DNA from 3 places in the Bacillus sp. N5-665 genome. Region 2 is predicted to be linked to each of the others. Evidence: riboswitches for the same ligand, from Rfam matches in the RefSeq annotation. Region 2 holds a riboswitch; each other region holds the start of a gene.
The links. Region 2 has a riboswitch for S-adenosylmethionine ahead of metK (methionine adenosyltransferase). Riboswitches for the same ligand answer to the same signal wherever they lie in the genome.

Region 1 (10,336 bases), 2.1 Mb from region 2:
TGGATATCGCTCTGTTTATGTAGGTGCTTTAATTGGAGCTGCAATCGTAAGCGTATTTGACGGATTAAAACAAGGTGGCATTTCAGTTTCATTTATCACAACATATTTTGAATTTATCCCTTTATATAATGAAGGAATTGGCTGGCTAATACCAGCATTAGCCGGGGCTATTATCGGGCTTACAATCGCTAAGTTAAGCGGTGCGAAAAAAGTTCCCTTAATAACCGATTCCCGCGAAGTAAAAGCATCCTAAAAAACTCCCGAAAGGGAGTTTTTTACTTTTGATAAGCAGTATGATTAAAACTGCTTATTTTATACGCTTTCGTATAATATTCGATATTTGTATCCACTGTTTCTACTTTGACAACATCGTAGCAATCTTCTTGCTTTACTAAAAATAAATAGTACTCTTCTGTCGCCTCAACAATTGCAATTTTATCTGTTTCAACATTATATTGTTCACAAAGCGCTTGTAATGCGTTCACATAATCCCCTAATTTTTTAGACTTATCCATGCCAAATATCGTTTGAACTAACATACACTCTCTCCCCTTTGTATGTACTGTTAACAACTTAATGATAACGCTTACATTTATTAACGTCAATAAAAAGATTTGGCGTAAACTAATAATCAGTGGGATAGCCCCCCACTGATTAAAGTTTCACTTTATCATTTCGTCAATTGATGTCTAAACGCATAAATAACCGCCTGTGTCCGGTCACTGACATTTAGCTTATTTAAAATATTACTCACATGTGTCTTTACTGTTTTGAGGGCAATAAACAATTCATCTGCAATCTCTTGATTACTTTTCCCCTCTGCAATTAATAACAAAATTTCAGACTCTCTTTCTGTTAACTCCTCGTGCAAAGGTTGTTCTTTCTTCTGACGCATACGAGACATCATTTTACCAGTAACTTTTGGCTCTAATACCGTTTCTCCATCATAAGTAGCTCGTACAGCGTCTGCTATATCACTTGCTCTTGATGTTTTTAATAAATAGCTTGTCGCTCCAGCCTCAATAACAGGGTACAATTTCTCATCATCTAAAAAGCTCGTTACAACTACAATTTTCGCTTCTGGCCATTCCTGAATAATAGCACGTGTTGCTTCAACCCCATCCATCTCGTCCATGACAAGATCCATCAAAATAATATCTGGTCTTAATTGCAGTGCTAACTCTGAACCTTTTCTTCCATTTTCAGCTTCTCCAACTACTTCGATATCTGGCTGCGTTGATAAATATGCTGATACACCCATTCGAACCATTTCATGATCATCGACAAGTAACACTTTTATCATGATTCTCCCCCTCTCTCAATCATAATCGGTACTTTTACTTCTATTTGCGTCCCTTTAGCCGGGAAACTAAGTACTTTTAATGTCCCACCAATTTCATGAACACGCTCTTGCATTGATCTTAAACCATATGAACCAGCCTTATTCACTCCGACTTCAAATCCAACGCCATCATCAATAATTTTTAGAATTGCATATTGATCAATTTTCCGAAGACGCACTTCCGTTTTCTTCGCTTTCGCATGTCGTAAAGTATTGGATAAAGCTTCTTGCACAATACGAAATAAATGGTCTTCTACACCTTTTTTCAATTCTATTGGCTCGATTAGCCATTCAATTTTCATATGTTGCTTTCGCGATAATTCCGTTAATAATTCCTCTATACCTTGTGTCAGTTTCTTACCTTCTAATTGTACAGGCCGTAAATGAAGAAGCAATGCTCTCATTTCTGATTGTGCATTTACAACCATATTTTCAACGAGCTGCAACTGCTTTTGCGTCGTTTCTGGAATTTCAGCCACTTGTTCATTAATAGCCGACATCATCATCGACATTGCAAAAAGCTGCTGACTTACAGAATCATGCAGCTCTCTCGCCAATCGATGCCTTTCTTGGGATATCGCTTCTTGTCTCATCTCTTCATTCCAATGAGCTCGTTCATTCGTTACTTTTTGAAAGAGTCCAGCTTGCTCCTCTAATCGACGAGCAAGGCCTATTACTTTTCGTTCTACTTCATGAAATTCATCATCTGCAGTAAACGAAACATCGCTCGGAAAATTCCCTCGCTCCACTTCAAATAGAAAAGTATTTAATCCTTGTATACGCTGCTCTATATAGTAACCGATTGCATATCCTACAATTCCCCCGATAAGTAAACTTGTAGTCATAATAAACAAGCCAATTGGAACAGAAGCGATGGATTCCTTCCATAATAAATCGTACACTTGTTGCTCACTTTTCCATACATATACAATTGTACAAATGAGTGCAATACTAACAGAAGACAACATAGAATAACGAATATACATCCACGAAATATTTTTTTGTTTCTTCATTATACTTTCCTCACTTCCGTATCGCCTACGACAAGCGAAGAAATAATTTTAATACGACGAGGAGCTTCTTTATACTGCTCTGTTCTAAATGTAACATTGCGATTAAATCCTGTCTCTTCATGTCCTGGCAGGAGCACACGTCCGACAATAACAGAATGATTTAAAGACAGTTCAATATCATATGGCACATATAAACGAATATTACCAACTACACCTCGGATAACAATTACCGTTTCTCCTTCTGGAATCATAGCAGTTGTTAAATCTATTTCCACATCACAAGCACCATATTGAACATTAATATCCTCAAGTTCATAAATATGATCCATCATTCGTATATTCCCTACAAACATATTTTTTAAATATGGTTCTGTACGATATATTTGCTTCTCTTCGTCTATAATCCCTTTTTCTTTAATTTCAACCTTTATTGCTTTTTGCTGATGTCCTTGTTGAATCAGTTGATAACCAATTAAAGCTAAACAAGCAAATACGACAAGAACAAATGCTGCTGATGAAAATAAGAAGAATAAAAATACTATACCACCAACAAATAAAAATACATTTCCCCTTACGTAACGATTCTTCTTACGATAATGCCTTCCAAACATAAGCATAATAAATGCAAAAATGAGACCACCTGGTTCAAAATGTCCAAGTATCATATCAAGAAAAAGACCGAATCCAAATATGATGAGGAGCATCCCCATTAATTGTGTTTTTGAAAATTGTTTCTTCATTTCAGCTCCCCCCTTCTTGTCACATATACATAGAAGAAAAGGCATTGCTTTCCAACACCTTTTCTCCTATCACTATATCATAAGCCTGTTTTATAATATACTACTATTATTTTGTTAACTCTTTCGTTAACGATACATCATTCTTCTCTTTCATTTCACGCTCAAGCTTTGCAATTTTCATATCAAATGTGTCACGTTCATGGTCCTCATTTATACGAGATTCTAAGTCGCAAATATGATTTTCAATTTCTTCAAAGCGTAAGAACGGATTATTTTCATCCATTTTATGCATCGCTGTATTCATACGACGATTTGCATGTGCCATATTTTCACGTGCCATTAATTCCATACGTTTTGCGTGCATTTCTTTTAATTTATTTTTCATCTCAGTAAGACGACGCTCTAACTCATCAATTTGCTCTACAACACCTGCATACATTTCTTCTAATCGAGTTACTTGCCCTTCATAATACGCTACTTCTTCTAACGCACGCTCATGTAGTTGTAATTCACCTGCTTCTTGAGCGACGATCGCTTGCTTTGATCTTTTATTAACGAAATAACGTGCTTGCTCAAGCTCACGAGCGAAATTAGATTTTAATGTTTTATGGCGCTCAATTAACTTCTCAATTTTTGTTATTTCACGCTCACTATCGCGTAAATATTGGTTTAACATCGCCATTGGATTTTTTCTTTCTTTCTCATCTAACACATTATGAAAATCTGCTAAAATTGCATCGCGTACACGTCCGAATAAAGATTGTTTCATTATAATCTTCCTCTCTTCTACTTTATAAATTTGATTTAATTTTTTATTAGTTTTTTATTAGTTTTTCATTAACTTGTTCCACTCATCTTCAAAGTTGCTATATGGTTTAGAACTTTCTGGTGCAGAATCAACAACTACATTTTTTTCTTTTTTCCACTCACGGTATCCGTAGTATAAAACTACTAATGCTGCGATACCGATTAATGCTGGGGAATGAGAAAGGGCGATGGACAAGCCGATCAAACCAACAATACCCCAAGCTAACTTTCCAAAAAATGATTGTGCTCGCACAAATGATTTATAGCTCCAGTACACAACTCCTGCTCCAATTGCGAATCCTATAATACCAGCAAGACTGCCAAGAGCAATTAAAGCTAAAATACCAGCCGCGATAAACGCTAGAAATTGTTTCATCTTGTGCTTGCCTCCCTTCGATTTGATACTCTTATCTTAACTATATTTTCACTTTTCCATAACGAGCTTAAGAACCGTTTTCGACTCAGACTTAAGACTGAGTTGCATTCAGCCTTTTGTAAAAATATGCGGTAGGATAGGATGATTCACTCTTTTATCGCAAATAAAAAGCCGTACAGAGAACATTCTCTGTACGGCTTTCGTTACTATTCATAAACTTCATTTTAATTTATGCTGTTTTGTGATACTCTTTCTTTCCTGCTACTTTAGAAAACTTCGGGAAACCAATTAATATAGAAATAATTCCACATACTCCAACTAAAATCGGATAAAACGCATATGGTAACAATTCAATCGGAGATAACGCCGCAAATCCTGCTGCCGTTAACATTTGCGCACCATACGGAATTAATCCTTGCACACAGCATGAGAAAAGATCTAATACACTCGCTGATTTACGAGGGTCAATTTCATATTGATCTGCAATGTTTTTCGCAAGCGGACCTGTAAAGATAATAGAAATCGTATTATTCGCTGTACACATATTCGTCATACTCACTAAGCCAGCAATACCGAACTCTGCTCCTTTTTTTGAACGAATGTTACGCGTTAAAAGATTCATTAAATATTGAATGCCACCATTATATTGAATCAGTTCGACCATACCGCCAATTAAAATAGCAAGTAATACTAACTCCATCATACCGCCCATTCCAGCCGTTACACTTTTAAAGAAACTCTCTAATGTGTAACTCCCATCTAAAAGACCGATAACGCCAGATAGTACAGTTCCACCAGTTAACACAATAAGTACATTCCAACCAAGCAATGCTGTAATAAGTACTCCTGCATACGGTAAAATCTTTATCCAGTCAAAGCTATGCGCTTTAATCTGCGTGTCGCTTCCTAAAGTAACGATTACTAATAGTACAATTGTAATAATAGCTGCTGGTAATACAATTAAAAAGTTCGTTTTAAACTTATCTTTCATTTCCGTTCCTTGTGAACGTACAGCTGCGATTGTTGTATCTGAAATAAATGATAAATTATCACCAAACATCGCCCCGCCAACAACAGTAGCCATCGTAAGTGCAATTGAGATATCAGTTTGCCCACTAATACCTACAGCAATTGGTGCTAATGCAGCAATTGTTCCCATTGAAGTTCCCATCGCTAATGAAATAAATGCCCCTATAACAAAAATTCCAGCTACAATAAATCCTTGCGGTAAAATGGATAACGCTAAATTAACTGTAGAATCAACGCCACCCATCCCTTTTGCTGTTTCAGAAAACGCTCCTGCAAGTACAAAAATCAGAACCATAATCATAATATCCGGGTTCCCTGCACCTTTAGCGAATCGTTCTACTTTTACATTAAAGCTTTCTTTACGATTCATTGCTAAAGCGACTCCTACAGCAATTGAAATTGCTACAAGTATCGGCAATTTATAGAAATCACCTGTAATAATTCCAGAACCAATAAATAGCGCCAAAAATATCCCAAGTGGTAATAAAGCCAAACCATTTCCTCTCGTTTCTTTCAAAGTACCATCTCTCCCTAGTTTCAACCTTTTTCTAATGAATAACAAAAGACCTCTTCCAATGAGAAGAGGTCTTATACATCTATAAGAAACACTCTTCTCATCTTTCAAGCACATGCTTGCTGGATTTGGCACAGCACTCTGAAATCGAGTCCGCTGCCGAGGCATCGTAGGGCCAGTCCCTCCGCCTCTCTTTATAAGAAGGTTTCATATTTATTTTTTAATAATAATTTCTTCCCTAACTTTACTCGCTTACAAAACAAAAGTCAATTATTTTTTGTATAGATTTTTTTGGTAATTATGAAAAAATTTGAATACAACAATCATTTTAACTTTTTGATTTCTTCTTCCAATATTGAAATCCAATAAAATTCACTATTTTTTATTGCATCTATTATCCATTTCGTAGTGTACCAAGCTAACTCGTACTCTTCTTTTGTAACATCGCCACTTTTATAGGCATCCTCTAGCTCATCTTCATCTAGTACATACATCTTACCGTTCGGTAATAACACTACATCTAAATATAAATCATCAAAATACGGTAAACCACGGTCATCAATTTTATATTCTTTCGCCACATCGATGTAATATTGCACTAATTTTTTCTGATCATCTAACATAGCTGTAATCGCAAAGTTTTTCCCGTCTATGAAATATTGAATCCACGTATATTGATTCTCTGCGATACAAAGTTTTTTACCATCATATTCTTTACAACTAGGTTCTCTTACCTTTTTTATGTCTAATATTCCTAGCATTCCTTCTTCTACTTGCTTAACCGTATAATCCTTCTCTATTAGTCGCTTCCACGAAGAACCGTCACCATATTTACGTTTCATTACGTCCGCTTCCCTTCTATATAGAAAAGCCCCCACATATTATGTGAGAGCTTGTTCAAATTATAATTAAGCTGCTTGCTTATTAGAAATTTCTTTCAAATAAGCTTGTCCTTTTTCAGCGTCATACTGACCTTCCCACTTAGACATAACTACAGCTGCTAAAGAGTTACCTACAACGTTAACTGCTGTACGAGCCATATCTAAAATACGGTCAATACCAGCGATGAATGCTAAACCTTCAGGTGGAATACCTACTGTACCAAGTGTCGCTAATAATACAACGAATGATACGCCTGGTACACCTGCGATACCTTTTGATGTAACCATTAATACAAGTAATAATGTAATTTGTTGTGTAATAGATAAATCAATACCGTACATTTGTGCTAGGAAAATAGCCGCAATTGCTTGATATAAAGTTGATCCATCTAAGTTAAATGAATAACCTGTCGGAATAACGAAAGATGTAATTGCTTTCGGACAACCGAACTTCTCCATTTTCTCCATGATTTTCGGTAAAACTGTTTCTGAACTCGCTGTAGAATATGCTAAGATCAGCTCGTCTTTTAAAATCTTAAAGAATTGGAAAATGTTAATTCCAAATATTTTCGCTGTAAGTCCTAAGACAACTACGACGAAGAAGATCATTGCTCCATATACGACAATTAGTAATTTCCCTAATGGAATTAATGAAGCTAGACCGAATGTAGAAACTGTAACACCAATTAGTGCAAACACACCAAATGGTGCAAATTTCATAACTTGGTTTGTTACATAAAACATTGCATCAGCTACACCTTGGAAAAATTGAAGAACCGGTCTTCCTCTTTCACCAATTGCTGCTACACCTAAACCAAATAATACAGAGAAGAAGATAATAGCAAGCATATCTCCGTCAGCTAATGACTTCATAATGTTTGTTGGAACAATATTTACAAATGTATCTGCAAATGAATGACTTTGCACTTGCTCTGTCGTATGTGTATATTTCGAAATATCTGTCTTCGTTAACTGATCCATATTTACGCCTTTTCCTGGTTGGAAAATATTCGCAATTAATAGACCGACAATAATTGCAATTGTTGTAATTATTTCAAAATAAAGAATTGTTTTTCCGCCTAGTCGGCCCAGTTTTTTTACATCACCAACACCAGCAACCCCAACAACAATACTTGCTACAACAATTGGTACAACGATCATTTTAATTAATCGGATGAAAATATCACCAATTGGTTGTAAATATTTCACAACCGCTGGATTATCAAAGAAAATCGCCCCAACTGCAATACCAAGCGCAAGTCCTATTAATATTTGCCATGCAAGTCCTATTCTTTTCATATTTGTTGTAACCCCCTCTTCGATGTGTCACTCTATCTCTCATTCTATATTTATAAAACTTGAAATTAAGAGTATTACATATTATTCGACAATTCACTACATTTTGTCCCTGTTAAAAATCATAAATCAAAATTTAAAATCTGACAACAAAATAAGTTTGCCCGAATGCAAATAATTTTCTTGACAAAAACAAAACCCATGTCAGAAAACCTCACATGAGAACGATTCCTTATCAGTGTTTTATTGGATTCCTATCTACTATTTTACTATATAAAACAAATATATTTTTCCTTTATTTTACAATAAAATCCAAAAAATACATCCTTGTTGAACGAATAAAAAGCGCATCCAACATGACAATTATCATTAAAAAAATGATAAATTCCGACAAAACTTAGCAATTTTATAAAATTTTCTTTACATTATGGTTACAACGATAGACACTCTTCTTCTTATGATATATAACATTCATAGGGAAAGGAGCCAGACAACCATGAAAAAGAAATTTGCAGCGTTTAGTGTTTTAGCAGCAGGAACGATTTTTGTTTCTCCACTACTTTCACCCGTATACGCTGAAACGAATCAAGATAAATTATCTAATATTCAATCTGAATTAGAAGGAAAACAAAATGACTTACAAAATAAATCAGCCGAGAAAGAACAAATAGAAAAGGAAATTCAAGAATTACAAAAGAAAATCGACGACCTAACTACTTCTATTAATAAAAACGAAGCTGAATTAAACGATACAAAAAAAGAAATTAGTAAAACACAACAAGTAATCGCTGAAAAAAAGAAACATATAGAGCAATTACAAACAAACATAGATACGCGTCAGGAAGTTATTAAGCAACGTTTACAATCTATGCAAGAAAAACCTCGTACAAATATCATTACAGAGGTATTAACAAATTCTACAAATATTGCTGATCTTGTTGATAATATGTACTCTGTAAGTTTAATTTTAAACAATGATACAGATATTGTGAAAAAGCAAACAACTGACCAAAATGCTGTAGCAACTGAAAAAGAGGCTGTTGAGAAAAAAGAGCAACAATTAAAAGAATCCGAACAGAAATTAGTTCAAAAACAACAAGAGTTGCAAACGAATCAGCAACAGCAGCAAACCTTTATTAGCGATCTACATACGAAAGTAGCAAAAGTAGATTCAGAGATTGAAGGATTAGAAGAATCTAAAGGCATTTTAGAAAATCAGCGTCAAGCTGTTCAAAAAGCAATTGAAGAAGAAAAACGTGCCGAAGAGGCTCGTAAAGCAGAAGAAGCTCGCAAGGCAGAAGAAGCTCGTAAACAAGCTACTACAGCTGCTCAAACAGCTCAAGCAGCTCCAACACCACACGATACAAATATTGGCGGGTTTATTAAGCCAGCAGCTGGATCAAAAACTTCTGGGTTTGGCGTGCGCTCTATAGATAACCATAAAGGAATCGATATCGCAGCTTCAGGAACCGTTCCAATTATTGCCGCTGCTGATGGCGTTGTTATCCGCTCGGAATTATCATCTAGTTACGGAAACGTTGTGTATTTATCTCACCGTATAAACGGAAAAACATATACGACAGTATATGCTCATATGAGTAGCCGTTCTGTATCAAATGGACAAACCGTAAAACAAGGCACTCAACTTGGATTTATGGGGAACACTGGCCAATCATACGGACAACATTTACACTTCGAACTTCACCTTGGAGAATGGAATGTCGGCAAGACAAATGCAGTTGATCCATCTCCTTATATCGGATTATAGAAAAAAACTCGGTGCATACCGAGTTTTTTCTATACCCTTCACACACTATAGGCATTCCACATAGACTACAACTAAATGCCTATATTTTACGGGGTGAATCATATGAATACACAATTACAACAAAAAATAGAAGAGGCTAGAGAAACTTACATCGGCCGGCTATTTACATTTGGCGGCTCAGCATTATTTTTAATCGGATCATTTATCGCAGTCGTCACAGCCTATAAAGCATATAATCGTTTATTAAATACACCTACAACATAATAAAAAGACGGAGAAATCTCCGTCTTTTTATTATGCAAACATTTTAAATACGCCTATCGCATTTAAAAATACAATAATTACAGTTACTGGAATAACATAACGAAGCAAGAAGAACCAAATATTAAATAATGTTTTCCCTTTCGTTTCCGTAACTTCTAATTCTTTCATTAACATCTCTTTACTCATTTTATTTGGTACGAATAGCGAAATGGCTAGTACTCCGAGTGGCAGCAATACATTACTTACCGAAAAATCGACGAAATCAAAGAATGTCTTACCAAATATTTTCACATCACTCATAATTCC
Region 2 (10,336 bases):
GAAGATGCAATCATTGTCCAAGTTAAGGATGAGGGTTGCGGTATTCCAAAAGACAAAATTCCGAAGTTAAATGAAGCTTTTTACACAACGAAAGAAACGGGAACAGGTTTAGGTTTAGTAGTTACAGAAAAAATTATTAAAGACCACAACGGTAAAATGAGTTTTGAAAGTGAAGTTGGGGTTGGAACGACGGTGAAGGTTATATTGCCGATATCATGAAAAACTATTTTTAAAAAGGAGATCACTTATTTGAGAGTGATCTCCCTTTTTTATTGTGGATGAGAGTAAGGCATTCTGATAAAGGTAGGTAAGTTAATTATATTAACATAGTGTATATAATTCCAAAACCCAATATATGGATATATTTACAATGATAGTATATACTGAACTTGTCTGTTATTTGTTTTAATTCATTTATATTTCTATTTGCTGACCCGAATCTCGGGTCTTTTTTTGTTAAATAAATTATTTTTTAGTAAGGGCTATATATCAGTGATTAAAAAAATAGAATATACAGCACTTGCAGTAATGCCAGGGGTAATATGAAGGGAAATAGCATCTCCTCTCGAAACTGAGTTTCCAGTTGTAATGCTAGTCCAAGTTACAGTAGCGGGACCTACTGTTGGATTAGGATTAAACACTTGAATTTGTCCTGATCCAGTATCCGTTGGTTTAATTGAAAATACTATAGTTCCTGTAATTTTGTCAGTGGTAGTTAAAGTAAGAGTAGATAGGATGTAACTAGAGGTAGGGGCAGTGAGGTTTGTTGGGACATTCCTGCAAATATTAATCGTATAAACAGCAGCAGGTAAGTTATTTACATTTATAGATGCAGCAAAGCCAACTATATTACCGGCTCCAGCAGTGACATATGGAATAACATTGGAGTCAATTCCAGGAGAACCTGCTATACGTTGAAAACCAGCATTTGTTCCTTGAAAAACAATACTTTTTGCTGATGCACTGCCGGCAATTCCAGTAGGCCCGGTACTACCAGTAGATCCAGTGTTTCCAAAAGGCCCAGTGTTCCCAGTGGGTCCGGTGATGCCGGAAGGTCCAGTGTTCCCAGTAGATCCAGTACTACCAGAAGGTCCGGTGTTCCCAGTGGGTCCAGTATTACCCGTAGGTCCGGTACTGCCGGTAGACCCAGTGTTCCCAAAAGGCCCAGTACTACCAGTAGATCCAGTATTACCCGTAGGTCCAGTGATGCCGGAAGGTCCAGTGCTACCAGTAGATCCAGTACTACCAGAAGGTCCAGTATTACCCGTAGGTCCGGTATTGCCGGTAGATCCAGTGTTCCCAGTAGGTCCACTATCTACTAATACGATATAATCTGGAGATATATTCGGAAACCCTTGAGGTGCATCTTTTTTTACAACATAGCCGCTGCTCGTATAAGTGACAACTTGTCCTTTTTTATAGGTGGGAGCGGCTGCTAGACTAAAGGCGGTAGTACTTTGGAAACCAGCTCCGGAAGGCCCGGCAGAGCCAGTAGGTCCAGTACTACCAGTGGGTCCGGTGTTCCCGGAAGGTCCAGTAATGCCGGTAGAGCCATTGTTTCCAGAAGGTCCGGTGCTACCAGTGGGCCCAGTGTTTCCGTTAGAGCCACTGTTGCGTCTGCCATCGCAACTAAAACAATTACGTGGGTACATGTATGTTCTCCTTTCTATATTTTGAAAAATTTGTTTTAAAAATAGAACTAATATATACATATTATGAATTCTATATTTTTGTGTGTTCAATCGTATTGTGTATAGATTTCAAAATAGAGAGGAGAGTTGAATCGTTATAGAGCCAACGTTTCTCTTGTGGGCCGAAAGTAACACCCAAGTCAAAATTAAGCTGCAAATAGATTTTAAAGTGATTCTTATTTTTTCATAGCAAAATAAGAAGCGGTTAGGAAACAAATAAAGCCTAAAATCCAACCAATAGAAGGAGAATAGGGAAGTATATGTTGTAATACCATTCCGCTAGAAATAAAAAAGCTACCGAGTAGGCCTAAGAAGATGGGGTATCGCAGTAATTTGAACATGAGTGATACAACCTCCTTTATTACATATATTGTATATTAGTCTTAATTTTCTGTATATAATTTTAGAGAAAAATGATGGTACAATATATGAAGGATATGAGAAGAGAGGATGAAGAGTAGCGTATGTATGTTACTGTAACAGAAGCCGCATATAAAAAGATTATGGATACGATTCCGGATGAAACGAAATATATAAAGTTATTTTACGATAATGAGGGTTGTGGTTGTGTCATGAGCGGAATTATCGATTTAGTAGCTGTAGCAGAAAAAGATGAGCGCGATGTGGATATCGAATCTAGCGTAATGAATTTTATCGCAGATCGCACAAAGCTTGTATTTATGGATGATAAGTTAACAGTTGATTGGCATGAAGTTGGAGGAACTTTTCAGCTGAAGAGCCCAAGCCAATTTTATAATCCAAATATGAAGTTACACGTTCGAGTGTAAGAAAGAAAAGGTGGTTCCAAAATATTTTTGGACCATCTTTTTTTATTGTCTAAGTCGCTATATTTAAAAAATCGCTGATATAATTTCATGTACTAAACAAAGAAAACCTCTCCATACAACACAAAGATTTTTTCACATAATGAAATGTACATATGATTGAATTTTCTGTATAATCGTATTTGCGGAGGGGATACGCATGAGAAGATGGGGGATTGAGTTATTAATTTTAGCAGTCGTTATTATTTGGGGGATTAATTTTACGATTGCTAAATATGGACTTTTAGAATTTACAGCAATTGAGTTTACTGCACTTCGGATGATATCAGCGGCACCGCTTATGTTACTCCTTACATTTTTTATTGAAAAGTCGGTTTATATGGAACGAAAGGATATACCTAGATTAATCATCGTTAGCGTTGTAGGTATTGTACTGTATCAAACGTTATTTATGGAAACTGTCAAATATACATCCGCTACAAATGCCTCTTTACTCATTTCTATTTCACCTATTTTTACAACTGTATTTGCGATTTTCTTGAAACAAGAAAAGTTTTCTTCTCGAAAGCTCATCGGTTCTATAATTGCCTTTGGTGGTGCTGCATTAGTTTTAGTAGCAGGGCATTCGCTTGCTAGTTCTTTTTATGGTAACGGAATTGGACTTATTACATCAATATGCTGGGGGCTTTATCCTGTTTTAGCAGGTCCATTAATTAAAAAATATTCAGCACTACGTGTTACCGCATGGTCAGCGTTAGTTGGCGCGATTCCGCTTTTATTGTTAAGTGGACCACATGTATTTATAATGCCATTTCACATTACACACGGAATGACACTATTCGCTTTACTATATTCCATTTTCTTTGTAACAGTATTTGGTTTAGTGATGTGGTATGTTGGTATTCAAAAAATTGGCGCGTCACATACGATGGTATATATGTATATAACGCCGCTTGTAGCTGTTTTATTTGCAGCTGTATGGGCAAATGAATATGTATCATTTCAACAAATAATCGGTGGAATTATTATTTTCTTCGGTCTATGGTTTGTGAAATTAGAGAAAGTAAAAATTCATTCTAATGCGGGGGAACCTATATCAAAATAGGAAAACAGATCACCTATGATCTGCTTTCCTATTTTTTTATTTTTGGTAAGAAGATGAGAAATAAGATAGCAGTAATAAGTGGAATTAAGTTTAAAAATGGAATACGGAAGAGTGTGATAAGAATAATACCTGGAAGAAGAACACCGAGGACAGCGTAGAAAATACTATGATTCTTCGTGTACCAATACAATGAAAGTCCAATAAGTGCAGGGATAATGAGGTGAATGAGAGCCATTAGAAAATAAATCATTAGACGCCCCCTTTATTTGTGTACTTATTACATCATATCCGTATGTTCATAGATTGATATCACTTTTTTCATAAATGGACGAAAAATGTTTGGAAAAACGTCACAAATTATGAGAATATGATGTTTAAAATCTTGTATAATATTATTTCCTGAAAATATTCAAACAACATAAACATACTGTTTATGTTGTTTTTAATTTGAGTGAAATGAATTTTAAGTAGTATGAACTCGAAAGAAATGAGTTATACAGCTTTTGTTGGATAGATAAAAATTACTGAAGAGGAGAACAGCATGATTAGTATGTCATTAAGATCGTTTAAAATTCAATCGTATTATTTACTAGGTTTTCTTTTACTAGGATGGATGTTAACGCCGTTTTCAGCTCATTTTCTAGGTGCTGGAATTGGACTGATTGTAAGTATGTATTGTGTTTGGCTTTTAGGGAGAAGAATTGAGAAGCTTGGAGATAGTATCGTAAAGAAAACGAAAGCACCGACGCTCGGTATGTTTAATCGGTTTGCAGCTGCTATTTTAGGTGCTGTTATTATGTACGAAATTGAACATCATATGGTTATGTGGGCATTTGCAGTAGGGATTCTGGGTGGCTATTTCTTAATCGTTGTGAATTTAGGCTACTATAGTATGAAAGATGAGGAAGAATTAACAAAGAGCTAAAAAGATAAAAAGCCTCTTTTTAGATGAAATAGAGGATCCGGCGGGGGATAGTACAATAGGAAGCGTAACTTTGCATAAAATATAGGTTTCCGCTTCCAATAAGTTAACATGAAATCACTTAGTAGTATGACTCTCAGGTTCTTTAAAAAAGTTAGATACAATACAACAAAATATTCCGGTAATTAGAATAATGTATTTTATCGTTTCACTTGTATGCTCAAATAAATTAACGTTAAGCATCACAAGTCCCCAAAACATTTGAATGGCTCCATAACTGAATAATATTTTTCCTGTACGAGAAAAATTTTTCATAGCCCTCTTCCTTTCCTGTATATGTAAATTTTATCATAAAAAACTATAAAACGAATGATTATAAAATGAATTTTCAGTAAGTTTATAGATGTTGGTATGCAATTTTATGAGCTAAGTCACAGATGAAGAGATTAAAGTTGTACTTTATATAAGATATAGAAAGAAGCTTACGTCAAAAACGTAAGCTTCTTTTTTATGTAAGTGTGTGTAACCGTTAAGCCGCATTGGGTTTTGTCGGTGAGTACGCGAAACTTTACGGTTACACGACACTTATTCATATGAGTAAAAGGGTTATTCCAACAGAAAGTTTGTACTTAAGCGATTGGACCGCCTAAGTTAATAATATCTTCAGAAACGCTGTCGAACTTTTTGAAGTTCTCTTTGAATTCGCTTGCAAGTTCGATTGCTTTCTCTTTATAAGCAGCTTTATCAGCCCAAGTTTGTTCAGGCATTAACACTTCGTCAGGTACACCTGGTACGTGAAGTGGAACTTCAAGACCGAAGATGTCATGTTTAGCTGTTTCAGTTTTCGCAAGTTCGCCGCTTAATGCTGCTTGAATCATTGCACGAGTGTAACCTAAGTTCATACGTTTACCAATGCCGTATTCGCCACCAGTCCAGCCAGTGTTTACTAAGAATACTTTCGCATCGTGTTTCTCGATTTTTTCACCAAGCATTTCAGCATAGCGAGATGCATCAAGTGGTAAGAATGGTGAACCGAAGCAAGTTGAGAATGTTGCTTGCGGAGATGTAACACCACGCTCTGTTCCTGCTAGTTTACTAGTGTAACCACTTAAGAAATGATACATAGCTTGTTCTTTTGATAACTTACTGATTGGAGGCAATACGCCAGATGCATCAGCAGTTAAGAAAATGATTGTATTTGGGTGTCCAGCAACACTTGGCAGTACGATATTGTCGATCGCATGCATAGGGTATGCAGCACGAGTATTTTCTGTTAAAGTAGTATCGTTATAGTCTGCGATACGCGTTTGGTTATTAATGATAACGTTTTCTAAAACAGATCCAAATTTGATTGCATCGAAAATTTGTGGTTCTTTCTCGTGAGAAAGGTTTACACATTTTGCGTAGCAACCGCCTTCAATATTGAATACACCGTTATCAGACCAACCATGCTCATCATCACCGATTAATTTACGGTGTGGATCAGCAGATAATGTTGTTTTACCTGTTCCAGATAAACCGAAGAATAGTGCTACGTCGCCTTCTTCACCTACGTTTGCAGAGCAATGCATAGAAAGAATATCTTGTTCAGGTAGTAAGAAGTTCATAATAGAGAAGATTGATTTTTTCATTTCTCCAGCGTATTCTGTACCACCAATTAGTACGATACGTTTTTCGAATGAAACCATAATGAATGCTTCAGAGTTTGTACCGTCAACAGCTGGATCAGCTTTGAAATTCGGTGCAGAAACAATTGTGAACTCTGATTCATGAGTTGTTAATTCTTCTTCAGTTGGACGAATAAATAATTGATGTACAAATAAATTGTGCCATGCATATTCGTTAATAACTTGAATTGGTAGGCGGTAATTGCGGTCAGCGCCTGCAAATCCATTGAAGACGAATAACTCTTCTTTTTCTTTTAAGTATTCTAAAACTTTAGTATATAATTTATTAAAATGTTCTTCAGAGATCGGCTGATTCACTGCTCCCCAAGCAATTTTGTCAGCAACCGATGCTTCTTTCACAATAAATTTATCTTTAGGAGAACGTCCTGTATATTTTCCTGTTGAAGCAGAAACGGCACCAGTAGAAGTTAATTTCCCTTCATTTCGCATTAATACTTTTTCCACTAATTGCGGAACACTTAGTTGAATCTGTGCATTGCTTCCGTTCAATAATTCGTGTAAACCAATTTGGACATTCACAGTACTCATATTTATATACCATCCTTTTCATTTAATGAAATATTTCTCGTAATCCCCAACAAGAGTATAACACAATTATATAAATAATGTATACTATTTATTTCTTTTTGTTTGTGTGAATGTATTATTTCCTTATTAATATTTCATTCCAGGCGTATTGAGAAAAACTTTCAGGAAAATGTGAATATTAATTGACAAATGAATATCATTTCTTTAGTATAGGTTGGGACGGATACTCTCTTATCCCGAGCTGGCGGAGGGACAGGCCCGATGAAGCCCAGCAACCTCATTTGTAGTGGTAAATACAGGTGAATAGGTGCTAAAACCTGTGCGAGGCTAACGGTCTCGAACGATAAGAGCAAAGGGCAAAAAGCAGTATGCAAGTAGCAAATTAAACCTTTCCTCTATGTAAAGTAGGAAAGGTTTTTCTGTATGCTTGTGTGGGAGAATAAATGTATGTCGCAGTTTGTGGCAAATTAAGGATGAGTTCCGTACAATATATACAATTACTGTAGGGAGGTTTACCACATGACAAAAAAACGTCATCTGTTCACATCTGAGTCTGTAACTGAAGGACATCCAGATAAAATTTGTGACCAAATTTCTGATTCAATTTTAGATGCGATCTTATCAAAGGACGCAAATGCACGTGTAGCTTGTGAAACAACTGTAACAACTGGTTTAGTATTGGTAGCGGGGGAAATTACGACTTCTACTTACGTAGATATTCCAAAAATCGTTCGTGAAACAATTCAAGGCATTGGTTACACACGCGCAAAATATGGATTCGATGCAGAAACTTGTGCAGTTTTAACATCTATCGATGAGCAATCTGCTGACATCGCTATGGGTGTTGACCAAGCGCTAGAAGCACGCGAAGGTCTAATGACTGACGCTGAGATTGAGGCAATTGGTGCGGGAGACCAAGGTTTAATGTTTGGCTTCGCATGTAATGAAACACAAGAATTAATGCCACTTCCAATCTCGCTTGCTCACAAATTAGCTCGCCGTTTAACTGAAGTACGTAAAGATGACACATTATCATACTTACGTCCGGATGGAAAAACGCAAGTTACAGTTGAGTATGATGAAAATGGTAAACCTGTACGTGTAGATACAATCGTAATTTCTACACAGCATCATCCAGATGTTACATGGGAAGAAATCGATCGCGATTTAAAAGAGCATGTAATTAAAGCTGTAGTTCCAGCAGAATTAATGGATGGAGAAACGAAATTCTTCATTAATCCAACTGGCCGCTTCGTAATTGGTGGACCACAAGGTGATGCTGGTTTAACAGGACGTAAAATCATCGTTGATACTTACGGTGGATACGCTCGCCACGGTGGCGGTGCATTCTCTGGTAAAGATGCAACGAAAGTTGACCGTTCTGCAGCATATGCAGCTCGTTATGTTGCGAAAAACATCGTAGCAGCTGGTCTTGCTGACAAAGCAGAAGTACAACTTGCATACGCAATCGGTGTAGCACAACCAGTATCAATTTCAGTTGATACATTCGGCACTGGTAAAGTATCTGAAGACGTACTAGTAGAACTAGTTCGTAACAACTTCGATCTTCGCCCAGCTGGTATTATTAAAATGCTAGACTTACGTCGCCCAATTTACAAACAAACAGCAGCTTACGGCCACTTCGGACGTACTGATGTAGATCTATCATGGGAACGTACAGACAAAGCTGCAGCTTTAAAAGAGCAAGCTGGTCTATAATATATGAAAAAAAGCTTTGCGCCGTGAGCGCAAAGCTTTTTTTATTTTGTTTTATTTACTACTTGGATGCAAGAACCACAATAAACTTCGCCGTCTAGCTCAATATACTTTTTCATATTAGTCATACCACTTGCTGGAAAGGGCATATGAATCCATGCTTTTTCATACGTTTGTATTTCCTTTTCACATGATTTACAAAGGATTGGTTTCTTCTCGAACATATGTAATCAACCTTTCATTTGACGTGCTTTACCCACGCAAAAGGCACTGCTTAGTAAAAATAGTGTTGCGAATATAATGCTTACTAATGTAGCGTATGGAATTGCGCCTTTTAGAGAAAAGCCAACAGTAATGGAAGCGACAAATAAGAGGATAAATGTTGTTGTTAATTTTTTATAAAGTTCCATAATATGTGGACCTCCTTATTTAGAGATTGAATGTTTAAAAATAAAATCTACTATATAGGCAAGTACGAGAGGAATTAATGTGCTAGTCAAATAGTAACGAATACCACCATCAGTCATAAGCACATACAATTTTAAAAAGTTAATATCAAACCCGTAAGCGATACATTGAAAAAGGGATAAAATAATTAGGAATGGTATAATGGGTACGTATCGTTTTATGTTATAAAACATAAATAAGATCCTTTATATAGATAAATGTACTTATATTGTATCATGTTGAATTCTTTGCTTCATACATAAGTTTACAAGAAAATGAAAGGGAAGATGAAAAATGAGTGTCAATGAACATAAAAAACAAGCGCCAAAAGAAGTGCGTTGTAAGGTCGTGACGATTTCCGATACACGTACGGAAGAGACAGATAAGAGCGGACAACTATTACATGAATTGTTAAAAGAAGCAGGCCATACAGTGACCTCTTATGAAATTGTAAAAGATGATAAAGAAAGTATTCAGCAAGCAGTGTTAGCTGGTTATCATAGGGAAGATGTTGATGTCGTGTTAACAAATGGAGGTACTGGTATTACGAAACGTGATGTGACGATTGAAGCAGTGTCAGCGTTATTAGATAAAGAAATTGTCGGGTTTGGTGAGTTGTTCCGCATGATTAGTTATTTAGAAGATATCGGAAGCAGCGCAATGTTAAGTAGAGCGATTGGCGGTACAGTTGGGCGCAAAGTTGTCTTTTCCATGCCAGGGTCTAGCGGAGCAGTTCGTCTTGCGATGAATAAGTTAATTTTACCGGAATTAGGTCATATTACATTTGAGCTGCATCGCCAATGAGTAAGTATGCTGGAATTGTATTGGCAGGTGGTATGTCGAGTCGATTCGGTGAGCCGAAAGCGTTAGCGAGCTGGCAAGGTAGTACTTTTATTGAGCATATTTTGAAAGTGATGACAACTGCGTTACAAGAAGTTGTGGTCATTAGTAACTCCGATATAAAAGAGCGAGTAGAGCAACTCGTACAAGTTCCTGTTATAGAAGATATTCCGCATTATAAAGGAAATGGACCACTTGCTGGAATTGTATCAGGAATGGAATATATAGAAGCAGATTGGTACGCTATTATGCCTTGCGATGCGCCGAATGTTTCGCATGAATGGTTTACCATTTTGCTGGAGCAAACGAGTTATGAATATGATGCGGTTGTACCTATTATTAATGGAAGAAAACAACCGTTACTTGCAGCGTATCATAACCGTGTCAAAGAAAAGCTTTATGCTTTGCTTCAGGAAGAAAAAAGAAGTATGGGCCAGCTTTTATCGCAATGTAATGTGAAATATATTGCTGGTGAAGATGTACAAGCGAATGCGGATTGGTTTATAAATGTGAATACGAAAGAAGAATATGTGCAGGCTCAAAAAAACCTTTCAAATGAATGAAAGGTTTTTTTGATATACAGAAATTGGGGAACAATTACTGTATAAAGGTAT
Region 3 (10,336 bases), 1.5 Mb from region 2:
CAATAATACCTTGACTGTGAAAAATAGCACTTATCATAGTTGTGAAAGATACGATAAAAAGAACCCAAATTAAATAAAATAGTAATCCAGTAATCATGTACGAAAACGGAACAACAGTAAAAAGATAGTTTGTATATAGATAAGAGGTAAAGTATCCAATCATTACACTAAGCGCTACTATTATATAATTTGATACTATTTTCCCAGCTATATACGAAGTAACCGTAACAGGTCTTGTTAAAATAAAGGCTAACATACCGTTAGCTTTATCTGTTTGAATGGCACCCATCATAGAGATTACTAGAATCATAAGTCCGAGCTGATCAAACTGAGACCCCAAAGTACTCGCTAGTACTTCGCCTCCTTTTTGTGATGTCATACTTGGATCGATGGTAATTCCCTGCCCTCCACCTAATGCTCCTAAAATGGATGGTAAGTAATGCGTTACTATTGGCTGTGTTGCCCCTAAAAATATAAAAACAATTGGTAGCCAAATGATCTTAAAATCACGTAACATTTGAACACATTCTTTTTTTATCAATATCATTGAGTTATTCATTTTTGCACCACCAATTTCAAGAAAATTTCTTCTAAAGTATCGTTGCTCATTTCAAATTTAACAATGTCCACTTTATGTTCGAGTGCATTTTGCAGTAACATAATTTTATTTATTTCGATACTCTCAACCTTCACTTTGACTTTAAGTCCTATCACTTCTACATCCTTCACATACGGTAAATTTTTTACAACGTCAATCCACTCTCGATCTTTAGCTGTAATTTCAATAATTAATTTATTTTCATTATTGCGGTGTAAAAGCTCAGTAATTGTTGTATCTTCTATCTTTGTTCCATCTTTAATCATGACAAATCGTTCACAAATTTCTTCTGCATCACTTAATATATGGGTTGATAATAAAATGGTCGTATCTTTTTTTATTTCTTCAATCAGATTTAATACTTCCCTTCTACCTATTGGATCTAATGCAGATACTGGTTCATCCATGACAATAAGCGAAGGCTTATGTAATAATGCTTGTGCAATACCAAGTCTTTGTTTCATTCCCCCAGAAAAGGTACTCACCTTTGAACCTTCTTCTCCACTTAATCCAACTTTCTCCAAAATTTTTGGTATCGACTTTGACAATGCTTCTTTTTTCATCCCTGAAAGTTGCCCCATAAACATAAGGGTTTCTCGCGCTGTCATCCAATGAAAAAAATTAGGGTATTGCGGTAAGTAGCCAATTTCCCTTTTCATTTTTGATATTTTTATCCCATTCAATAACACTTCACCAACATCTGGATTAATAATATCTGAAATCACTTTTATTAATGTAGATTTCCCTGCTCCATTTGGTCCGATTAACCCTACACATTCCCCCGATTGCAGTTCCATCGAGAAAGTATTGACAGCAATTTTTCCTTTAAATGATTTTGTTACATTTCTAATCTCTAATTTCATAATTTCTCACCGTCCTTTCTCCCTATAACAAAGTACAGAATAGGTCCCAATACGTTAACAAAGATAATAATTAGCGTCCATATAAGCACATTTTTTCTTGTATTTCTATGTCGGTATAAATCAATTAACGCAATGGAAACTAAAAGTGCTCCGACTACAATAACCGGCAATATGATTGGGAGAAACGCCATAATATCCATGTCTTTAAGATCATTCCATCCATAATGTAGTTGCATTTTTATCATTCCTTCCTAAACTCATTATCATTATTGATAATAATAATGATAAATCAAGAGCAGATGCATTGCAAACATTATTCTCATTATTTATAATGAGAATAAATAATGAATAAGGTGATATATAGTGAGTAATAAAGTTGAAATTTTAATGCATCCAGTAAGAATGAAGATTTGCCAAGTATTAATGAGAAATAAAGAAGATGGACTAACACCATTAGAAATGGTAAAAATCATTAAAAATGTACCACAAGCAACACTATATAGACAGCTACAAACTATGGTTGATTCTGGTATCGTCCATGTAATTAAAGAAAAAAAGGTGAAATCTGTTTCTGAAAAATATTACGCAATCAATGAAGAAGATGCAAAAATTGAAGGAAGTGAGTGGAAAGGATTGTCTGATGATGAAAAGTTAAACTACATTTCTTATTATCAGTTATCACTTATGACACAATATCAAAGTTACCTTAAGAAATTAGAGGAACAAAACAATCAAGAAGATAGTGCTACTTTTTCTGTTGTGGACTTAAAGCTCGATGAAGAACACTTTATGAGCTTTCAAAACGAACTTAACGAATTAATGAATAAATACTACCATACCCAAAATAAAGGCGACGAAAAAGAGACCCCTGTTCGGACCGTCGCTATTACAATTATTCCAGAAACGTGAACTAACTCAATATACATAATACAAGCCGATGCTTCCTTACCATAGGAATCATCGGCTATCTTCATTTCAGAAATTGTTTAGCTTCTGTTTTAACTTCTGCTGTAAGGCTAGCGAAAAAACTGATCTAGAATTCGAATGTGCTTAAAGCCCTTGTCTTTCTTTTATTAAATGAACTCTTTTCTTTCTTTTTTCATGTTACTCTCATACCATCCACACTCTCTCCAAACACTTTTAAAAAAGAAGCATGGGTAAACTAATAAATATAAATTAGGAATCCACCAAGAAATATCGAAATCTAAACGGATTGTCCAAAATGCTAGAGCTTGTAATCCTGAACAAAAAGTTAAAATTAATGATAAGAATGCAAAGTGGCTCCAAATATGTTTTTGTTTAGAATGTAAATACATGAGCATACCCCTGTTGTTCCCTCTTATTAAAGGAGGAACTATTATGGGATTTGGTGGTAATTGCGATTTTACTGAAGGTTTTACTTTATTAGTTGTATTGTTTATTTTATTAATCATCGTTGGAGTTGCTTGCTTCTGCTAAAAAACTATAAGAAAAGACACTATGATAAGAGTGTCTTTTCTACTCTCTTTAAAGAATTTATATCAACCTCATAAGTATTCCCATATGGTCTAAGCGCCGGAAGTTCTTCCTTTGGCCCATAAAATAATACTTTCAAATCATCATCTTTATACTGAACTACAAAGAAGTCATCAAATTGGTCAAATGTGTTTTGATTGATCGTGATAAACCCTTTTTCTTGGGCAGTTGTTTTAACACTTATTCTTCTCCCATCTTTAATGACATCATATCCATGCTGATTCGTCACTTTGGATAGCTCACCATTCGTGTAAAGGACACAAAAAAATTCACCTAGACGACCTATAAGATGCCTTAATTCAGTCGCCTTACACCCAAGAACATTCATTTCAAATCGTAACATTTCAAAGTATGCCTCATATAACTTTTTGATTTGTGAGATTCCTATTTTATCCTTATCCTTATAAAAAAGAAGTTTACCATTATCCCACTCACCTACAATAGATTCACAATCTGCCCCTTTAGGTTTGTGAAAAACTAATCCTGTATAAGGATAATTTTCACCTACATATCTATAAGTTTTTTTATTTATATATATAAACAGATTTTTATTAAATACTCTCCCTTTATTATAACGGTTATAACAATAATCAGCAGGATTAATACTCCCCGGTTTCGTATTAAATTTTGTTATTAATCTGTCCTTTATCTCTGCAAATGTTACAGTATCGCCTATTTTCTCTTTAAGAGCCTCTATAAATTGCTCATAAATAGTCAATGTAATCCTCTCCTCATGCTTATCAATATTTTTAGCCATAGTACAACCTTTACTCTATAATTTGACCCGATTGTAGAATAACGTAACCGATGTTTTTAACTTTTTATATAATCATCTATATAAATTTTACATTTAATCACTTAAATTTCATAGCCTAATAGAGTAAAATATAAATTGGAGAATTTTATTAAAGGCTCGAAATAAAGATAATACTCCATTAAGAGCTCTTTTTAATTAGAAAACGCGTCTTTTTTGTATTGGCTTTTTAAATAAGGTAAACGTGAAGAAGCATTATAAAAAACAGGACAATAATATTAAATTGACTTCCATTCGAAGGAGTTTAAGCTTTGCATGAATGACTATTTGGTTGAGCAATCGATATGTTGTGCTGAAACGTCAATATATAAAAAAAGGATCTCTCTTGATAAAGAGAGATCCTTTTTTTACTTCTTCTTCTTTTCTGTCGGTTGGCTTTGTTTAGCGAAATTAGATGAATCATCGAAATTCGGTTGCTTTTTACCAGCATTATTACTTCTACCTTTTCCCATATGTAATGCACCTCCTCTCATCCTTACTATTCCCTATAAAAAAATCCTCTTGCATCCAGGAGGATTTTTTTATTGTCTCTTATTAATCATACCCAACTGTTCTCGTAGTACTTCCAACACTCCCGGTTCTTCCATACCATTTTGGATAGTTTTAAAACCATAGCGTTGATGGTGATTATCATGTTAGCTTGATAAAGAACAGCTTACGAATGAATTTGATATTGACCATGAATTAGCCATGTATTATGGATCATCCTTTCTAAAAAACATAAAAAAACACTATCCCTCCTCATGTTTTTACAGAAAGAATAGCGTGTTTTTTCATTTTAATGGTATTACTTGATAGTAATGTATATCCCTATGAAAACTAATATAGAAATAACATCAATAAACTTGTTACAATCCCGACCCAAATGCAAAGAATGAAACAATAACCCATAATATCTTTAATTTTCAATCCCAGTACTCCTAAAAGAGGTAGTGCCCAGAATGGCTGAATCAAATTTGTCCATGCGTCCCCCCAGCCTACCGCCATAGCGATAGTAGCCGGATCTACACCTAACTTTAATCCTGCTGGGACTTGCAGTGGCCCTTGCAAAGCCCATTGCCCCCCGCCAGATGGTGCCAATAAGTTCACCAAACCCGCTGACCAATATGTAAATATATCAAAGGTATCCTTTGACGCAATAGATGCCATCCATTCAATGATTGAGCTTCCCAAGCCTGAACTACCTAAAACAGCGATAATCCCCGCATAAAATGGAAACTGTAGGATAATTGGAGATATGGATTGCGCTGCTTCTTTGAATCCTTGTGCAAAGTTGCCAAGAGAACCATGCAGGAGCAAACCAAGTGACAAGAAAAATAAATTAATGATATTTAAATCTAAACTATGACCGTTTATGAATTCATAAACACAATACAACGTGCCGATTACGCCTAATACTATTCCTAAAACCGGTGTCCATTCCAGTTTTTCCGCAGGAGTTAAGTTTTTTTGCGGAGGTTTTACAAAAGAATTTGTATCTGTTTCGAGTGCTTTATATCTAATAATCCCACTTTTTGGAGCCATAAGGACAATAATAATTGGCATCGTGATGAATAGAGCGAAAAAAATAATTAGAGTAGAATAACTAAAGATTGTTTGTGAGGTAGGAATAATTCCAATCATATCTACAAGAAAATGATCCTTTGTGGCAATTGTCAGGCCAATAGAACTGGAGAGACCTGCGCTATATAAGGCTGTCGGAGCATAAGCAGCTGCTACAAGCAATGGAAAATGTGCATTCGGATTCTTTTTCGCCACTTCCTTTGCAATGATAGCTCCCACAACTACGGCTAGTCCCCAATTAATATAGTATGCAATTGCACTGATCAAAAATGTCATCGTATAAGCCTTTTGGGGTGTATCGGCTAACTTTGCAACGGACTGCAAGCCTCTATTAATAAAAGGGACAGAAGCTAGCGTCATCCCTGTAACCATTAATAATACCATTTGCATAGTAAACGTTAAATAAGTCCAAAACCCATCCCCCCAAGATTTTACGATTTTGTACGGATTTGAGGGATTCATCAATAAAGCTATAATGAAAGTAAATAAAGTTAGCAACACAGCAATAACAAAGGCATCTGGGACATATTTCTGAGACCATCTCGAAAATACATTTGCACATCGTGTAAGCAATGATTCTTTCTTTCCTGGTTCTGGATTTGTCTCCAATAAAGAATGTTTCATAAATATTCTCCTTTCTAAACTTTAATAAGGTAAATATAAATAACATTCCACAAAAGAAAATAAAATCCTTTTGCACTTGCTGCATACTAATCAACTAGAGTTACACTCAGATGCCGTTACTTTCACCCTCTCATTAACGATTGATTCCCACGGACGTGGTACCCTCGTATTAATAAATATCATTTTATGTTCATTTCCAATTAACTTTATAAACGAAACAAGTTGCTCAGTAGTAAAGGCTCCATTTGTATCTAATCCAACAATGAAATAGTTTCCTAAATTCGCTTCATTTTTTAACTCTTTAACTACAGGAATTATTATTTTAAATCCACAGGAATAACCAATTTCAAAACAAAATTAACAATACTAGTTGGCGGACAACCATTTACAATTCTTCAGGGATGGTTGTCTATCGAAGTTAGCGCAAACGGACGTAACTTTCAGATAATCAATACGCATTTAGAGCCGTTTTCTCCCCCTGTTCAAGTTGCTCAAGGGAACGAATCACTAACAGGACCAGCCAATACAAATCTACCGCTAATCCTTCTAGAAAATTCAAATTCAAGTGCTAACGGAACCAGTTCACCAACATATAGAAATTTCATCACGATATTGTATTAATTCAGCTTCTTATCTTAATAAAAAAATGTATTTCAATTTATAATTTTAATAGAAGGAATAGATTAAGTGGAGGAGGTACTTTGAGGATAGCGCCTTTTCTTTATAAAAACTCAAAATGCTGGCATTGTTAATATTTTCGTTCCATCTGGTGGCGGTCAATGGGCTGTGCAAGCACCAATTATGATTCCAGCTGGCGCTGAACTTGGTGTACCTGCTGCAAAAACAGCAATGGCAATTGCGTGGGGCGATGCTTGGACGAACTTGATTCAACCGTTCTGGGCATTACCGGCATTAGCGATAGCTGGTTTAGGTGCTCGTGATATTATGGGATTTTACGTCGTTAACTTACTATATGCAGGATTTATCATTAGTCTATGTTTCTTATTTATTTAAAACAAAAAGCTAGTTTTATACTAGCTTTTTTACATAATAAATCACTTATTTCCCACGCAATTTATTACGGTCTCCCACTCTATCTCCGTAAGATGTAACGCCTCAAATGAAAAAAAGTCTTCACATACTTTTTCAATTACATGTGGATTTTTCTTAAGGAAATTCCACTGTAACGCTTTAGGAAGAAAATACGTTTCATATTCTTTACTTCCTCTTACTACCTCATCCACTTCTCTTTCACAAATTCCTCTTATTAAATAATCATTCCTTAATTGAATCTGTATTTGTTGAAACATTTCACTACATTTCTTCAATTGGATTAAACAATTAATATATGTACGAAAAAGTTCATTATCATACTGACAACACTTTATAATACGTTCCATTTCATTCATAATGAACGAGCCTTTTCTTCTATGTGTAATAACCACTTTTCCCGCTTCTCTACTTTACTCGTTTTCACAGATTGAAAAACAGATCGTTTTATATCGCGAATGCCGCAAAAACGTAACACACCTCGCTTCATCATAATCCAATCGGCTGATCGATATAATAGTGCGACGTACCATAATGGCGAGTCTAACGTATTAATTACCCATGCCTTCTTCCCTTTCAATAAGCCTTTCGGCAGGGCTCCTTCATATTTATAAGCAAAACCAGCAACGAAAATGCGATCAATAAACCCTTTTAAAATAGCAGGCATCCCCCACCACCATATCGGATATATAAAGAGAAGCGTATCCGCTTCTTCCACTAACGTTCTGTACCGGGCTGTTTCTTCTTCATTTACTAAATCACGTCTTTTCTTCTCCTCATTAAATACAAGGACTGGATCAAATTGTTCTTTATATAAATCAAGTACCTTAACCGAATGATCTGTTTCTTGTAATCCTTTTTGTACATGCTTTAATATCGCCGCGTTAAAACTGGAAGGACTAGGATGAGCGTATACAATTAGTACGTTCACTACAAAACAACTCCCTCTATAAGTTACAGTTTCCCCTTCTTTAACATCTTTTCTACAATTTGCACGTTTTTCGAACTTTGTAATAAACGATTTAATAATGTAAGTAACTCTTCCTTTTCTAAATCTTTCAGTTTCTCTTTAAGCGTACTTTCACCAGCACCTTGAATATCATAAACAACTGCCGCCATATGCTTACAATAATTCTCATATGGACACTCGCAGCTACTTTCTGTAAAATTTTCAAGATCAATCATTACTTCATAGTTTCCTGCATTTCCAGTAACAAAAGCAAATATTTTCTTTTCTTGTATTTCAACATCTTCTACATGTCCTTCTTCATAATATTCAAAACCTTTATCCATAATGTACTTAGGAATCCATTTCGTTATATCATTTAGTAAGTAAGCGTACATAACAACACCTCTTCCTTTAATTCCCTTTTGACTTCCAAAACCCTGCATGTTATTCTAATAACTGTCAAATAGCAAGTCTATATGACAAAACGACTGACACCTATTCGGCGGAGGTGTCTCTTTTCATTTGCAGCCGATATGAAGTGCCTCTTTCAGGCACATTCAATCTTTGACACTACACACTCAACACCATTCCCTTGTATCAGGCTGCTTAAGCAGTCTTTTACTCTACATACTTCAAAAAAAAGAGAGCTTAGCTCCCTTTTCCTGCCTTATAAAATACCCCTTTTTCAGTATAGAGATATTCATCAGCTAATGTAATTTTCCCATCCAGTTTCAGTTCATCTAATAGTCTTGATAAATAAAATTGATGTAACATCTTTTTCGTGAATTTTCCTTCATGATGCGAAACGATATGTTCTTGAATATCTAACAATGATATTGGCTTATCTTGCTCTATCATATATTCATAAACTGTACTACGCAGTTTTACGTATTTTTCGAGTGTCACAGTACTTCGCAACCCCTTTCTTCTTAATATAAATTTTCGTAATCGGTTTTTTTGCAACAAAAAAACCTCTCCGATAAGAAGAAGTTACGTATATATCTTCGTCTTATCTCCCAGAACAAATATGTTCTGCTGGAATTAGCACCTGCATCGCGGTTGCTGGGTTTCATCGGGCCAGTCCCTCCACCTCTCTGGATAAGAAAATATTCACTTAATTCCTACTATACGTAATTTCGTTTTAATTGTCAAATAAATATAACAAATTATATTTTGTTCCTTACTGTTCATACTATACATATATGAATATGCAAGGAGGATTATGAAATGCACGAAAATGCTCGTGGATATGTCCAAAATTCTTTTCAATCATTACAAGAAGCAAAACATTGTTTAGAAGAAGCGCTACAGACTGTTGAAAAAGATTTTAATCGCGCTCGTATTGAACAATCACTTTATGCGATCGAACAAGCTATTCAACGCTGTGATTACACCGTTCATATTTTAGAACAAGATTGAAAAAACTTCCCATCATAAGATGGGAAGTTTTTTCAAATGGCATACTTCATAATTATTACCGTTATAATTAAAAAATATACAGAATTAGCAATTTCTAAAACCCCTACTTTTATAATAGAAATTTTTTTGCCATACAACATAATTGCTCGAATGACACTCGGTATAAAAATAAGAGAACACCACGGATTCATTGAAAATACAATGATTGTTAATACAATATGGTACCCCCATGATATACGGCGATACTTCGGGTTATTTTTCTCGCGAATCATCGTTTTTACATAAAATGTACTTCCTAAAAAATATAAAAATGAAATAAGCGCAATAAATAGTGCTGTTTTATCTATAAGTTTCATTGAAAAATAATAACTAACTAAACCACCAATACAAAAAACAATAATCGCACTAATGTCATTTAGTAACGCTCTTTCATTCTTTTGACGGGCGTAATACATATTTACTATAAATAATGGAATCATTACTGCTACGAATAAAAGAATGCGCCATTCATATAATAGAGAAATCATCCCAAATACGAAAGCGATGATAAAATATACAATTGCTGCATGTAAAAACTCTTTTTTTCGTTTTTGCTTTATGTACGTAAGAAATGGATACGTAGCTAAATAGATAAAGAACCAAGCTAAAAACAATGGAATATGATAAATAGTAGGTTTCCCAAGTATGACACTTAATAGAAATGGTATAACGAGCATGGCCCATGCACCATGTTGCTTCGGAATAACTAACTTCATTAACTATACACCTCCCTTTTGAAAATAGTTCTCACCTACTATTATACAAATAATTTTATATAGTAACGGATATATATTGGACTATTTTTTGACAATAAAAAATGCTCCTTACAATATGTAAGAAGCATGAAAGAGGCAAACGAATATGTAAGTCGCGACCCTACCTTATATGAGTATGCTTTTCTA

Region 1: another riboswitch for S-adenosylmethionine. It lies ahead of MNO09_RS23770 (Na+/H+ antiporter NhaC family protein); the one in region 2 lies ahead of metK (methionine adenosyltransferase).
Region 3: another riboswitch for S-adenosylmethionine. It lies ahead of MNO09_RS13545 (hypothetical protein); the one in region 2 lies ahead of metK (methionine adenosyltransferase).

What each region holds. Positions count from the first base shown of each region.
Region 1 is NZ_CP093325.1:4,132,035-4,142,370, forward strand. Features, by position in the region: gene brnQ3 (branched-chain amino acid transport system II carrier protein BrnQ3) at 1-253, shown strand, start outside; gene MNO09_RS23740 (DUF3922 domain-containing protein) at 276-572, opposite strand; gene MNO09_RS23745 (response regulator) at 671-1,303, opposite strand; gene MNO09_RS23750 (sensor histidine kinase) at 1,300-2,355, opposite strand; gene liaF (cell wall-active antibiotics response protein LiaF) at 2,355-3,095, opposite strand; gene MNO09_RS23760 (PspA/IM30 family protein) at 3,202-3,864, opposite strand; gene MNO09_RS23765 (lmo0954 family membrane protein) at 3,922-4,278, opposite strand; gene MNO09_RS23770 (Na+/H+ antiporter NhaC family protein) at 4,508-5,824, opposite strand; SAM riboswitch class I at 5,919-6,024, opposite strand; gene MNO09_RS23775 (ribonuclease FAU-1 family protein) at 6,145-6,663, opposite strand; gene gltP (glutamate/aspartate:proton symporter GltP) at 6,730-8,001, opposite strand; gene MNO09_RS23785 (murein hydrolase activator EnvC family protein) at 8,495-9,766, shown strand; gene MNO09_RS23790 (hypothetical protein) at 9,869-10,030, shown strand; gene MNO09_RS23795 (sodium-dependent transporter) at 10,061-10,336, opposite strand, start outside.
Region 2 is NZ_CP093325.1:690,303-700,638, forward strand. Features, by position in the region: gene MNO09_RS05905 (ATP-binding protein) at 1-219, shown strand, start outside; gene MNO09_RS05910 (collagen-like domain-containing protein) at 483-1,652, opposite strand; gene MNO09_RS05915 (hypothetical protein) at 1,868-2,032, opposite strand; gene MNO09_RS05920 (iron-sulfur cluster biosynthesis family protein) at 2,156-2,479, shown strand; gene MNO09_RS05925 (DMT family transporter) at 2,676-3,581, shown strand; gene MNO09_RS05930 (hypothetical protein) at 3,610-3,831, opposite strand; gene MNO09_RS05935 (ATP synthase subunit I) at 4,123-4,506, shown strand; gene MNO09_RS05940 (hypothetical protein) at 4,621-4,818, opposite strand; gene pckA (phosphoenolpyruvate carboxykinase (ATP)) at 5,133-6,719, opposite strand; SAM riboswitch class I at 6,948-7,069, shown strand; gene metK (methionine adenosyltransferase) at 7,239-8,438, shown strand; gene MNO09_RS05955 (hypothetical protein) at 8,480-8,659, opposite strand; gene MNO09_RS05960 (hypothetical protein) at 8,666-8,845, opposite strand; gene MNO09_RS05965 (MogA/MoaB family molybdenum cofactor biosynthesis protein) at 9,177-9,686, shown strand; gene MNO09_RS05970 (molybdenum cofactor guanylyltransferase) at 9,683-10,285, shown strand.
Region 3 is NZ_CP093325.1:2,149,940-2,160,275, reverse strand. Features, by position in the region: gene MNO09_RS13610 (ABC transporter permease) at 1-559, opposite strand, end outside; gene MNO09_RS13605 (ABC transporter ATP-binding protein) at 556-1,461, opposite strand; gene MNO09_RS13600 (PLD nuclease N-terminal domain-containing protein) at 1,458-1,697, opposite strand; gene MNO09_RS13595 (transcriptional regulator) at 1,825-2,370, shown strand; partial or broken gene MNO09_RS13590 (DUF5360 family protein) at 2,535-2,777, opposite strand; gene MNO09_RS13585 (YjcZ family sporulation protein) at 2,821-2,919, shown strand; gene MNO09_RS13580 (DUF7225 domain-containing protein) at 2,939-3,694, opposite strand; gene MNO09_RS13575 (short-chain fatty acid transporter) at 4,610-5,977, opposite strand; partial or broken gene MNO09_RS13570 (SGNH/GDSL hydrolase family protein) at 6,083-6,292, opposite strand; partial or broken gene MNO09_RS13565 (TIGR00366 family protein) at 6,713-6,991, shown strand; gene MNO09_RS13560 (hypothetical protein) at 7,033-7,386, opposite strand; gene MNO09_RS13555 (NAD(P)H-dependent oxidoreductase) at 7,383-7,958, opposite strand; gene MNO09_RS13550 (SWIM zinc finger family protein) at 7,982-8,371, opposite strand; gene MNO09_RS13545 (hypothetical protein) at 8,625-8,942, opposite strand; SAM riboswitch class I at 8,983-9,081, opposite strand; gene MNO09_RS13540 (hypothetical protein) at 9,204-9,395, shown strand; gene MNO09_RS13535 (YwiC-like family protein) at 9,428-10,150, opposite strand; gene MNO09_RS13530 (ECF transporter S component) at 10,334-10,336, opposite strand, start outside.